One region of the Enterobacter sp. UPMP2060 genome, then DNA from elsewhere that is predicted to be linked to it. Evidence: predicted binding sites of a transcription regulator. Region 1 holds the regulator's gene; each other region holds the start of a gene.
What was found. The regulator PurR, encoded in region 1, represses purine synthesis genes. The targets are predictions, from matches to a motif close to CANGCAAACGTTTGCNTG.
Positions count from the first base shown of each region.

Region 2: a site for PurR is predicted at 1,645-1,662, ahead of pyrC (dihydroorotase). Genes of this name have one in related genera too.
Region 3: a site for PurR is predicted at 1,185-1,202, ahead of purL (phosphoribosylformylglycinamidine synthase). Genes of this name have one in related genera too.
Region 4: a site for PurR is predicted at 1,277-1,294, ahead of pyrD (quinone-dependent dihydroorotate dehydrogenase). Genes of this name have one in related genera too.

Region 1 covers NZ_JBSKJQ010000001.1:752,562-755,680, forward strand. Annotated here, with positions in the region: gene punC (purine nucleoside transporter PunC) at 1-474, opposite strand, end outside; gene punR (DNA-binding transcriptional activator PunR) at 589-1,500, shown strand; gene purR (HTH-type transcriptional repressor PurR) at 1,518-2,543, opposite strand; gene cydH (cytochrome bd-I oxidase subunit CydH) at 2,841-2,930, shown strand; gene ACWKXN_RS03740 (MFS transporter) at 3,094-3,119, shown strand, end outside.
Region 2 covers NZ_JBSKJQ010000001.1:546,348-549,466, forward strand. Annotated here, with positions in the region: gene dinI (DNA damage-inducible protein I) at 215-460, opposite strand; gene pyrC (dihydroorotase) at 535-1,581, opposite strand; gene ACWKXN_RS02680 (lipoprotein) at 1,708-2,268, opposite strand; gene mdtH (multidrug efflux MFS transporter MdtH) at 2,392-3,119, opposite strand, start outside.
Region 3 covers NZ_JBSKJQ010000002.1:23,439-26,557, forward strand. Annotated here, with positions in the region: gene mltF (membrane-bound lytic murein transglycosylase MltF) at 1-1,020, opposite strand, end outside; gene purL (phosphoribosylformylglycinamidine synthase) at 1,288-3,119, shown strand, end outside.
Region 4 covers NZ_JBSKJQ010000001.1:426,919-430,037, reverse strand. Annotated here, with positions in the region: gene zapC (cell division protein ZapC) at 1-6, opposite strand, end outside; gene pyrD (quinone-dependent dihydroorotate dehydrogenase) at 172-1,182, opposite strand; gene ssuE (NADPH-dependent FMN reductase) at 1,432-2,007, shown strand; gene ACWKXN_RS02015 (sulfonate ABC transporter substrate-binding protein) at 2,000-2,962, shown strand; gene ssuD (FMNH2-dependent alkanesulfonate monooxygenase) at 2,959-3,119, shown strand, end outside.

The DNA.
Region 1 (3,119 bases):
GTCGAAATGCGCGAGGATCCAGCTGCCCAGCAGGGGAGCGAGGGCAGGTGAGAGGCCCACCAGCGGCATAATGGTGGCGAAGATACGGTTTGTGCGGTTAGCAGGGTAATAGTCGGTGACCAGCGCCTGCCAGGTCACGGCCGCGGCACAGACGCCCACGGCCTGAATAAAACGCAGCACCAGCAGCCAGGTGGCATCGCGAACCCATAACATTCCCAGGCAGCCCACGGCAAAAATGGCCAGGCCCAGCAACAGCACCGGTTTACGACCAAAGCGATCCGAGAGCGGTCCCCAGAGCAGCTGTGCGAAGGCAAAGCCGGCGAGGAATAAACTCAGGCTGGCGCTGATGGCGGCAGCCGGCGTTTGTAAATCTTCCTGCATGGCGGCAAACGCCGGCAGGTACATATCGGTGGCCAAAAAGCCCAGCACGCTTAAGCCGCCGAGCCAGACTAAAAAACCGTTCCTGGGTTGCATTATTTTATTCTCCTGAGGAGGCAGGTATACATTGGCGCTGAGTGTAGGGAGTGCAAAGCTGCTTGTGAAACGCTAATATTTGGCTGGTGCATTCAAAAATTTTGCAGGCAGAAAATGTGGTCAGATTATTCTCTTGAAGTGGTCGATGCTGTTGCGCGTAACGGCAGCTTTAGCGGTGCGGCGCAGGAGCTGCACCGCGTCCCTTCGGCAATCAGCTACACGGTGCGCCAGCTGGAGGAGTGGCTGGCGGTTCCGCTGTTTGAACGGCGGCATCGTGATGTGGAATTAACGCCCGCAGGCGCGTGGTTTTTGAAGGAAGGGCGTTCTGTTATCAAAAAAATGCAGATCACCCGCGAACAGTGTCAGCAGATCGCTAACGGCTGGCGGGGACACCTTTCCATCGCGGTGGATAATATCGTTAAGCCGGAACGCACCCGGCAGATGATCGTCGATTTCTACCGTCATTTTTCTGACGTCGAGCTGCGGGTCTCGCAGGAGGTGTTTAACGGCGTCTGGGATGCGCTGGCGGACGGCAGGGCAGAGATGGCGATTGGGGCCACGCAGGCGATCCCGGTCGGGGGACGTTACGCTTTTCGCGATATGGGGATGCTGAGCTGGAAATGCGTGGTGGCAAGCGATCATCCGCTGGCGGCGATGGAAGGGCCGCTCAGCGATGACACGCTGCGCAACTGGCCGTCGCTGGTGCTGGAGGATACGTCCCGTTCATTGCCCAAGCGTATCACCTGGCTTCTGGACAACCAGCGGCGGGTGGTGGCCCCTGACTGGGAATCGTCGGCGACGTGCCTCAGCGCCGGGCTGTGCGTCGCGATGGTGCCCGTTCATTTCGCGCGTCCGCGCATCGATACCGGAGAGTGGGTTGAGCTGACGCTGGAGAATCCGTTCCCGGATGCGGCCTGCTGCCTCACCTGGCAGCAAAATGACGTCTCGCCTGCGATGGCCTGGCTGCTGGATTATCTGGGAGACAGCGAAACGCTGAACCGGGAATGGTTACGGGAGCCAGCATAGCTGGCCCCGTAAAGCGATTAACGACGGTAGTCGCGGAACGGACCATCCGCAACGGAACGGCGTTCGATAAGACGCGGGTGAACTTCAATAGACTGCGACTCTTCGCGCTTGTTGACGATCCTGTCCATCAGCATATTGAAGGCCGTTTCGCCCAGCGAATCTTTCGGCTGGTGAATGGTGGTCAGCGCCGGGGTGAAGAAACGCGCGTTACGCACGTTGTCATAGCCGATCACGGAAATATCCTGCGGTACGCGCAGGCCCAGCTCGTCGGCAGCGCAGAGCGCGCCCATGGCCATGATGTCGCCCCCGCAGAACACGGCGGTCGGACGGTGCGGCTGGGAGACGATCTGCTGCATCGCGCGGTAGCCCGATTCCGGCTCAAAGTCGCCCTGCACAATCCAGTTTTCCGGCACGTTGATCAACGCTTCTTCCATCGCTTTCATAAAACCGGCCAGACGGCCCGCGCCGGTGTTGCGCTCCAGCGGACCGGGGATCACGCCAATCTCGCGGTGACCGCGTTCGATCAGATAACGACCGGCCATATAGCCGCCTTCAAAGGCGTTATCGATAACGGAATCGGTAAAGTCTGCGCGCGCTTCGCCCCAATCCATCACCACCATCGGAATATGGCGATACTCTTCCAGCATCGACAACACGGATTCCGGGTACTCGGAACACATCACCAGCAGGCCATCAACGCGCTTTTGCGCCATCATCGACAGGTAGGCGCGCTGTTTTTCAATGCTGTTCCACGCGTTGCCCAGAATCAGGGTATAGCCTTTCTGGAAGCAGTTCTTTTCGACCGCTTCAATGATCTCGGCAAAATAGGCCGCTTCACTGCTGGTCGCCAGCAATCCAATGGACTTGGTGTGATTAACCTTGAGGCTACGCGCAACCGCACTTGGCGAATAGTGCAGCTCTTTGATCGCTGCCCAGACGGCGTTGCGCGTCTCTTCCGCCACAAAGCGGGTTTTGTTAATTACATGTGATACGGTTGTAGTGGAAACGTTTGCGCGTTTTGCTACGTCTTTAATTGTTGCCATTAAATGTCACTCCAGACCATATCCTAAGCTCCTGAAAAACTTGAAGGTAAACGTTTGCCTTCTCTCACCCTTATCTCGCAATCTTGAATTGCGGCACGCCGGGAAAACGACACGGGACGTCAGGAGGGGGTCAATGGCCGGTACGCTAATAAATTTAGCGTGGAATTTTGTCCTATCTTGATGAAAAGGGGAAGAGGTAAAGTGGTTATCAGTATAAATCCAGGAAGATTTTTGACGTAATCTGTGCAAAAATGAGCAAGCTCACTTTTCGTGTGGGGATTAAAAGGAGAAAAATTGATGAGTTCCGATCTTAAGTTTTCGCTGTTCACCACCATTGTTGTGCTGGCTCTGATTGTTGCGGCCGGTCTGACGGCTGCGCTGCACTGATTTACGCGGAGGGAGAGCCTTCTCCCTCCCGACTCCCCGGATTGTTACTTCTCTGGCAAAAATCTTTTGCCATTTTGTTAACTTCTCATTTTTTGTGATTGATGTTATGCTTTCTGCTTCTTTGTTCTGTGTCACCACATGACACGGCATCCGGAGTTGACGCATGAAAATCAATTTTCCCCTGCTGGC
Region 2 (3,119 bases), 210 kb from region 1:
AAAGCATCTTCAGTATACCAAGTAATAAGGGTTCCAACGGGAAAAATAAACAGGTGGCAACACATTTTTCTGCTTTTTAGGATTGTTCGAACAATAAAACACCATCTCGTTCACGATTTTTAAAGAAGATGCCGAATTAATTTGAACTTGCAGGATTTTTAGACAAAAAAAAAGCCGGGGCGACCCGGCAAAAAAACACAATGAGGGAGCAGTGTTAATCTGTGATAAACCAGTCGTCTGCGCTTTCCCACGTTTCCTGCAGGATTTCGCTGATGCGATCTTTATCTTCTTTCGCAGCACCAATGACGGAGAGGTTGTTCGCCGCGGCGTAACGCACCGTTACGGCACCCGCGTTGTCGGGAAAGGTGTTGTTAATACGGCGGGATAATTCGCCTGCCAGTGCATCAAGCGCGCCGGCAGGCAGAACGGTTGTTTTGGCTATGGTGACTTCAATACGCATAAATGCCCCCTGTGTAATATACTGTTTATTTATACAGGCATATTATCGATTTGACAACAAGGGGCATTGATTTTTTAACGTTTTACCGTCCAGTTAACGGTTTCGCCCGCCAGGAATGGGATCAGCGTGTCATCCGTCAGCGCAATGGACTCCTCAACGTGGCTCGCTTTACGCTCCAGTTCGATAAAGGTGTCGTTGACCGGCAGGCCGTAGAAGCGCGGGCCGTTAAGGGAGCAGAACGCTTCAAAATGTTCGAGCGCGTTCATCTCTTCAAAGACGGTCGCGTAGCTGGCCAGTGCCGTTGGGGCGTTGAAGCAGCCTGCACAGCCGCAGCTCGCCTCTTTGCGGTGGCGGGCGTGAGGTGCGGAATCGGTGCCGAGGAACGCGCGGGAGAACCCGCTGGCAACCAGCTCGCGCAGCGCCTGCTGGTGGATGTTGCGCTTGAGAATAGGCAGACAGTACAGGTGAGGACGCACCCCGCCCACCAGCATGTGGTTACGGTTAAACATCAGGTGCTGTGGCGTAATGGTCGCGGCGATAAGATCGTTGCCGTCGCGTACATACTCTGCCGCGTCTTTGGTGGTGATATGCTCAAAGACCACTTTAAGCGCGGGCAGGCGCTGGCGCAGAGGCTCCATCACGGTCTCGATAAAGCGGGCTTCACGGTCGAAGATGTCAATCTCGGCATGCGTGACTTCACCATGGACCAGCAGCGGCATGCCCAGTTTCTGCATGCGTTCCAGAACCGGCATGATGGCATCAATGCTGGTGACGCCGTGGCTGGAGTTGGTGGTGGCATTTGCCGGGTAGAGTTTCGCCGCCGTAAATACGCCTTCGTTAAACCCGCGCTCCACTTCGTTCGGATCCAGCGAGTCGGTAAGATAGCAGGTCATCAACGGGGTAAAATCGTGTCCCGCAGGAACGGCATCCAGGATGCGCTGGCGATAGGCCATCGCGGCATCGACGGTGGTGACTGGTGGAACCAGGTTAGGCATGACAATCGCGCGGCCATAAATTTCGCTGGTATAAGGCACGACGGTTTTCAGCATATCGCCATCACGCAGATGGATATGCCAGTCGTCAGGGCGGCGGATTTTAAGAACCTGGGGTTGTGCAGTCATGGAAGCTCCGGCTTGTCAGGAATCAGTCATAAGGATGGCTGTTTTTGCCGGACACAAATCATAAGCGGAAACGTTTTCGTTTGCACACTTTTCCGTAAAAAAAAGGGCGCCGCAGCGCCCTTCAGGTTAATCGGTGAAAGGAATGATAATTTCTCCCGGTTTCACCTCTATACCTTTTGCATATTTTTTCGCCAGAGCTTCACCCTTGCTTTTGTCTTCGCTTAAGACGTACGCGGGCTGCTGGTTAAAGTAATTACGCAGCGACTGGTTCAGATAGGGCATCAGGGTTTGCAGAACCGGTGCCATCTTGTCCGGCGACACCTGCGCATCGACAACTTCCATCTCCTGCAGGAAAATCGCCCCTTTCTCTTTGTTGAAAACGGGCAGGGCCTTCAGCTTGAGCTTGATGTTGGCCTTCTGATTGCCAAAGAGGGATGACATATCGAGATCCGCATCACCGGCCAGGGTGACTTTGTTTGGCTCTTCACGTCCGATCTGGCTGGTCAGGTTCGTCAGGACGATATGCGCGTCCGCCAGTCCCGGCACGCCAATGTCTTTAGAGAAATTGTTATGTTTTTCCAGCGCCTGATTAATTTCCTGTTCACTGACGGTATATTGCGTGAGCTGGTTACAGCCAACCAGCAGGCCGCTGACTACTAATGCCGCGGCAAAGACAATTTTCTTCATAGTGTTCCTCAACGAAAAATCGGCGCTTCTGTCCTGTTGCGCCAGTATGTCAGTGTGAATTGGCAGAAACCAGCAGAAAAAACTGAGAAGTGGGGCGGGAGGGGCTCCCGCCCGAGGGAAAGGCTACGCGCCAGGCTCGAGCATCCCGCTCGCGCTGCGTTTCGGGCTGAACTGCCACCACAGAGCAAGGAGCGTCATAAAGCCCACCACGCCGAGCATCATCCACGGGAGTTCGGGCTGGTTTAACGCTTTGCCGGCATCAAACAACCAGCCGCCACCCGCGTAACCTAATGCGCCGCCAAGCGCCAGCCCCAGCCGGCTGAAACCCATATAGCTGCCGCGCGCACGCGCATCCGCAAGCGAGGCGCTCAGCGTTTCACGGGCAGGCTCGGCGATGATCGACCCTATATAGAACGTGCAAATCAGCGTAAACAGCTGCTGGAGAGAGTTCACCAGGCCGATCGGCATCATGCTCAGCGTCATCAGGAACAGCCCGGCCATCAGGCGATGCTCCAGACGAAAACGCCGTTCGCTCCAGCGGGCAATCGGATAGAGCAGCGTTAACGACAGGCAGGCTTCGATGGCGTACATCCATTTAACGGCTGCAGGGGTCCCCGCGATGTCGTTAACCATGATCGGCAGCATCAGCATGACCTGTACAGCCAGCATGTAGTATCCCGTCAGGGTCAACACATAGGTGACAAAACGCCTGTCGCGCAGGACGCGGCCAAGCCCTTCCCGGACCGGCGCTTTGACCGTCGACAGTTTCCAGGCGGGCAGGAACAGGCCATTGAACAGCGCGCACAGAATAAAGAGCACCGCCCCAGCGGCGCAGACCAGACGGAAGTCAT
Region 3 (3,119 bases), on a different contig from region 1:
GCTCAGCGCCGTATTTTTGGTTAACATCATCAAACCGCGTACGCCCGTGGGCGACGTGGCCTGGGTATCCCAGTGGGATTCCTGATACGAAATAGCCGCCAGCAGTTTCCAGTCAATCTCCTGGGCGTATTTTTCGAACAGCGGCTGCAGGTCCGGCAGGACGCTATCTACCGCGCGCAGGAAGCTGCGGGTGTCAACGTAGTCAAAGTCATCGCCGTGCCCGAGGTACTTCTCCTCCAGACGCGCCAGGGTACCGTCTTCATTGATGGTGTTGAAGAAATCAAGCATCGCGGCAGAGAAGGTCTGATCGTCATCAAGCTGGCTAAACCAGGTCACGGGCTGCTCGTCGGTGACGTCCAGCGCCACGGCGATTTCAGGATGCACCCGCTGGAACAGGCTGATCGCGACCGAATCGGCGATGGTGTAGGGCACCTTCTGATCTTTTACCTGCTCCAGCAGCTCCGTCGTGCCGAGTTTCGGATCCACCGTCCAGCTCAGGTCGGGATATTTCTTCTCCTTAAGCTCCCGCAGATCGTCAATCACCACGTGGCCGGGCGCAATCGTCAGCTGCCGATCGTTAATCGAGGACAGCGAGCGCGGGCGCAGGCTCCCGACGCGGTAAACCAGCTGCTGAGAAACGGAGTAGTAGGTCGGGCCTGGCTGGTAGTTCTTGCTGCGCTCGCTGTTATACACCAGCCCGGCGGCGAGCATATCGGCATCGTCGTTATCGAGGTCGTCAAAAAGCTGGTTGATATTCTGGCGGACGGTGATTTTAAGCTTCACGCCAAGATAATCGGCGAACTGTTGTGCCAGTTCATAATCCAGGCCAATGATTTTGCCGTTGACGTCGCTGTAAATCAGCGGCGAGTTGAGGGTACTGACGCGCAATTCCCCCCGCTCCTGAATGGCGGCGATACGGTTTTCGGCTTTGCCGAACCAGGGGATGGAAGGCCAGAGGGCCACTGCCAGCAGCAACGTTACAATGCCGATGAGCAGATAATTAATCTTTAATTTTTTCAATTAGTTAATTCTCTGCGACGCCGGTTGCCTCAGTCTGCTGTAGCCATGTTAATCATAAGGTTTGCCATTGAATGAGCGGCATTTTGCGTAAACTTGCGCCACTTGGCAACCAATTAGAGAGACAGGTCACATCTATTGTTAAATCTCTGTGCAAATTTTATTTCGACGCAAACGGTTTCGTCGGCGCTCAGGATTCTCTATAATGACGCCCGTTTTCCCCCCTTGCGCACACTGTAAGCGCCCCGGCGCTTCGAAGACGAGAGACTTATGATGGAAATTCTGCGTGGTTCGCCTGCACTGTCTGCCTTCCGTATCACTAAACTGCTGGCACGTTTTCAGGCGGCCGACCTTCCGGTAAGCAATATTTACGCTGAGTATGTCCATTTTGCTGACCTGAATGCCCCCCTCAATGCAGAGGAGCGCGTACAGCTGGAACGCCTGCTCAAGTATGGTCCAAGCCTGAACAGCCATACGCCAACCGGCAAACTGATCCTTGCTACGCCTCGTCCGGGCACCATCTCCCCCTGGTCTTCCAAAGCCACCGACATCGCCCACAACTGTGGCCTGAACCAGATTAACCGACTGGAACGCGGCGTGGCGTACTACGTGGAAGCCTCTACCCTGAGCGACGCGCAGTGGCAGGCGGTTGCGGCTGAACTGCACGATCGCATGATGGAGAGCGTATTTGCCTCTCTCGATGACGCGCAGAAGCTTTTCTCTCACCATCAGCCTGCCCCGGTACAGAGCGTAGACCTGCTGGGGCAGGGCCGTCAGGCGCTGATTGACGCCAACCTGCGTCTCGGCCTGGCGCTGGCAGAAGACGAAATCGACTACCTGCAGGATGCGTTTGTTAAGCTCAACCGTAACCCGAACGACATCGAACTTTACATGTTCGCGCAGGCTAACTCTGAGCACTGCCGCCACAAGATTTTCAACGCCGACTGGATTATTGACGGCGAACAGCAGCCGAAGTCGCTGTTCAAAATGATCAAAAACACCATGGAGCAAACCCCTGACCACGTGCTGTCTGCCTATAAAGACAACGCCGCGGTAATGGAAGGTTCCGAGGTGGGCCGCTTCTTCGCCGATCGCGAAGCAGGGCGCTATGACTTCCATCAGGAGCCCGCGCATATCCTGATGAAAGTGGAAACCCACAACCACCCGACGGCGATCTCCCCGTGGCCGGGTGCGGCGACCGGCTCCGGCGGTGAAATCCGTGATGAAGGTGCGACCGGTCGTGGCGCTAAACCTAAAGCGGGTCTGGTCGGTTTCTCCGTCTCTAACCTGCGTATCCCGGGCTTTGAACAGCCGTGGGAAGAAGATTTCGGCAAGCCAGAGCGTATCGTGACCGCTCTGGATATCATGACCGAAGGCCCGCTGGGCGGCGCGGCGTTTAACAACGAATTTGGTCGTCCGGCGCTGAACGGTTACTTCCGTACCTATGAAGAGAAAGTGGACAGCCACAACGGCGAAGAGCTGCGCGGCTACCACAAACCGATCATGCTGGCGGGCGGGATCGGCAACATCCGTGCCGATCACGTGCAGAAAGGCGATATCGTCGTCGGCGCGAAGCTGATCGTACTGGGCGGTCCGGCGATGAACATCGGCCTGGGCGGCGGCGCGGCCTCTTCGATGGCCTCCGGCCAGTCTGATGCGGATCTCGATTTCGCCTCCGTGCAGCGCGACAACCCTGAGATGGAGCGCCGCTGCCAGGAAGTGATCGACCGCTGCTGGCAGCTGGGCGACGCCAACCCGATCCTCTTCATCCACGACGTGGGCGCGGGCGGCCTGTCCAACGCCATGCCGGAGCTGGTGAGCGACGGTGGCCGCGGCGGGCGCTTCAACCTGCGCGACATCCTGAGCGATGAGCCGGGCATGAGCCCGCTGGAAATCTGGTGTAACGAATCCCAGGAGCGCTACGTGCTGGCGGTTGCTGCCGACCAGCTGCCGCTGTTTGACGAGCTGTGCCGCCGCGAGCGCGCGCCGTATGCCGTCATCGGTGAAGCGACCGAAGAGCAGCACCTTTCCTTAAGCGACACCCACTTTGACAACCAGCCGATCGATCTGCCGCTCGACGTGCTGCTCGGTAAAACGCCGAA
Region 4 (3,119 bases), 330 kb from region 1:
TCGCATGTGTCTCTCCCGTCCCCAAACGTCCTGTACTAAAAATGTCCTGTTTGCCGCCTCGTTTATAACACCATTAATAAAAGACTATAATGACTAAATAAGCAACAGTGACGGAATATAAAACAACCAGGGCTGGAAATAAAGCCCTGGTTGTCTGATTAAGAGAAAAGATTAGATATGAGTAACGATTTCTTTAATCAGCGGCGGTCCTTTAAAAATAAAGCCGGAATAGATTTGCACCAGTGACGCACCTGCCGCCATCTTCTCGCGCGCAGCAATCACTGAGTCAATGCCGCCGACGCCAATAATCGGCAGACGTCCTTTTAATTCTGCAGACAGGGCGCGAATAATTTCGGTGCTTTTTAATTGCACCGGACGTCCACTTAACCCACCCGCTTCGTCACAGTTTTTCATTCCCTGCACGAGGGAACGATCGAGAGTGGTATTGGTCGCAATAACACCATCAATATTATGGCGAACCAAACTGTCGGCAACCTGGATCAATTCTTCAGGAGAAAGATCCGGGGCGATCTTAACCGCGACCGGAACATATTTACGGTGGATCGTCTGGAGTTCATTTTGTTTATTTTTAATGGCACTCAGAAGATCGTCCAGCGCTTCGCCATATTGTAAGGAACGCAGACCCGGAGTATTGGGTGAAGAAATATTCACCGCAATATAACCGGCATAGGCGTAGACTTTTTCCATACAAATCAGATAGTCATCTTTACCCTGCTCTACCGGCGTGTCTTTATTTTTACCGATATTGATGCCTAATATTCCGTCAAAATGGGCTTTTTTTACGTTCTCAACCAGGTGATCAACACCGAGGTTATTAAAGCCCATGCGGTTGATCAGCCCTTCGGCTTCAACCAGGCGGAACAGGCGCGGCTTGTCATTTCCCGGCTGCGGGCGCGGCGTGACGGTACCGATTTCAATGGAGCCAAAGCCCATCGCGCCCAGGGCATCAATGCACTCGCCATTTTTGTCCAGACCGGCCGCCAGACCCAGCGGATTCTTAAAGGTCAGACCCATGCACTGCACAGGTTTTTCCGGCACATTCTGACGCACCAGAGCGGCCAGCGGCGTTCCGGTAATACGACGTAATTGCTGGAATGTAAATTCATGAGCGCGCTCAGGGTCGAGCTGGAAAAGGGCTTTACGAACGAAGGGGTAGTACATGAACTCTCCTGGATTCCCGGTGTGCAAACCGGGAGGGGATTATGGGCGATCCACGCGCGAAAGGGAATTGACCTGCGGCAAAAAATCAGCGTAAAACGCAATCGTTTACCTCCCCCGTCTATTTCTTATGCACTTTTTCGCATTTTAATTGCAGATAAATCATTTAGTGGAATAACCGCGCGGTGTCACACTCCTGAAAATTGTTATGAATGTTAGATAAAAGCAAACAATTGGTTATAAGGAGGAAGTATGCGCGTCATTACCCTGGCCGGAAGTCCACGATTCCCTTCGCGCTCCAGCGCCCTGCTGGAATATGCCCGCGAAAAACTCAATGCCCTGGATGTGGAAGTGTGCCACTGGAACCTGCATAACTTCGAACCTGAAGATCTGCTCTACGCCCGCTTCGACAGCCCAGCGCTAAAAACGCTCATCGAGCAGCTTAACGGCGCTGACGGCTTAATTGTGGCCACGCCTATTTATAAAGCCTCTTTTTCCGGGGCGCTGAAAACCCTGCTCGATCTGCTTCCGGAACGCGCCCTGGACGGCAAAGTCGTGCTGCCGCTGGCAACGGGCGGTACGGTTGCCCATTTACTGGTCGTGGATTATGCCCTGAAGCCGGTGCTGAACGCGCTGAAAGCGCAGGAGATCCTCCACGGCGTTTTCGCAGATGACTCCCAGGTTATCGATTATCAACATAAACCTCATTTTACGCCGAACCTGCAAACCCGCCTCGATACTGCCCTGGAAACCTTCTGGCATGCCCTGCACCGCCGGGATATCCAGGCCCCGGCGTTTGGTCAGCCTCAAGGAGTCGCACATGTTTAAAACGTTAACCCGCATCGGCCTGGCAGGTCTGATGGCGCTTACCTCGCTGGCCCATGCCGCAGAAGCGGCTCCGGAAAGTTTGCGCATTGGCTATCAGAAAGGCAGCGTCAGCATGGTGCTGGCGAAAAGCCATCAGCTTCTGGAAAAACGCTTCCCGGACACCAAATTCTCCTGGGTGGAGTTCCCGGCTGGCCCGCAGATGCTGGAGGCCCTGAACGTCGGCAGTATCGATCTCGGCAGCACGGGTGATATTCCGCCGATATTCGCCCAGGCGGCGGGAGCGGACCTCGTCTATGTTGGCGTTGAGCCGCCCAAACCGAAGGCCGAAGTGATTCTGGTGCCTGAAAACAGCGATATTAAAAGCGTCGCCGACCTCAAAGGGCATAAAGTGGCTTTCCAGAAAGGTTCCAGCTCGCACAACCTGCTGCTGCGTGCCCTGCAGGAAGCCGGGCTCAAGTTCACTGACATTCAGCCCGTTTACCTGACGCCTGCCGACGCCCGCGCCGCGTTCCAGCAGAAGAACGTTGATGCCTGGGCCATCTGGGATCCGTACTACTCCGCCGCATTGCTACAGGGCGGCGTTCGCGTGCTGAAAGACGGTACCACGCTGAAGCAGACCGGCTCGTTCTATCTGGCCGCGCGTCCTTATGCGGAAAAGAACGGCGCATTTATCCAGGGCGTACTGGATACCTTTACCCAGGCCGATGCGCTGACCCAGACCCAGCGTCAGGAGAGCATTGCCCTGCTGGCGAAAACCATGGGCTTACCTGAGCCGGTGATCGCGAGCTATCTCAACCACCGTCCGCCGACCACCATTACGCCCGTGGACGCGCACGTCGCCGCGCTTCAGCAACAAACGGCTGACCTTTTCTATCAAAACCACCTGGTGCCAAAACAGGTCACTATTCGCGAACGCATCTGGCAGCCCGCAGGCAAAGAAGGAGCTAAATCATGAGTCTGAATCTTTTCTGGTTTTTACCCACCCACGGTGATGGACACTATCTTGGTACAGAAGAGGGCTCGCGCCCGGTTGACCACGGCTACCTGCAGCAGATTGCGCAGGCGGCGGACCGAATCGGTTTCACCGGAGTGCTGATCCCGACCGGACGTTC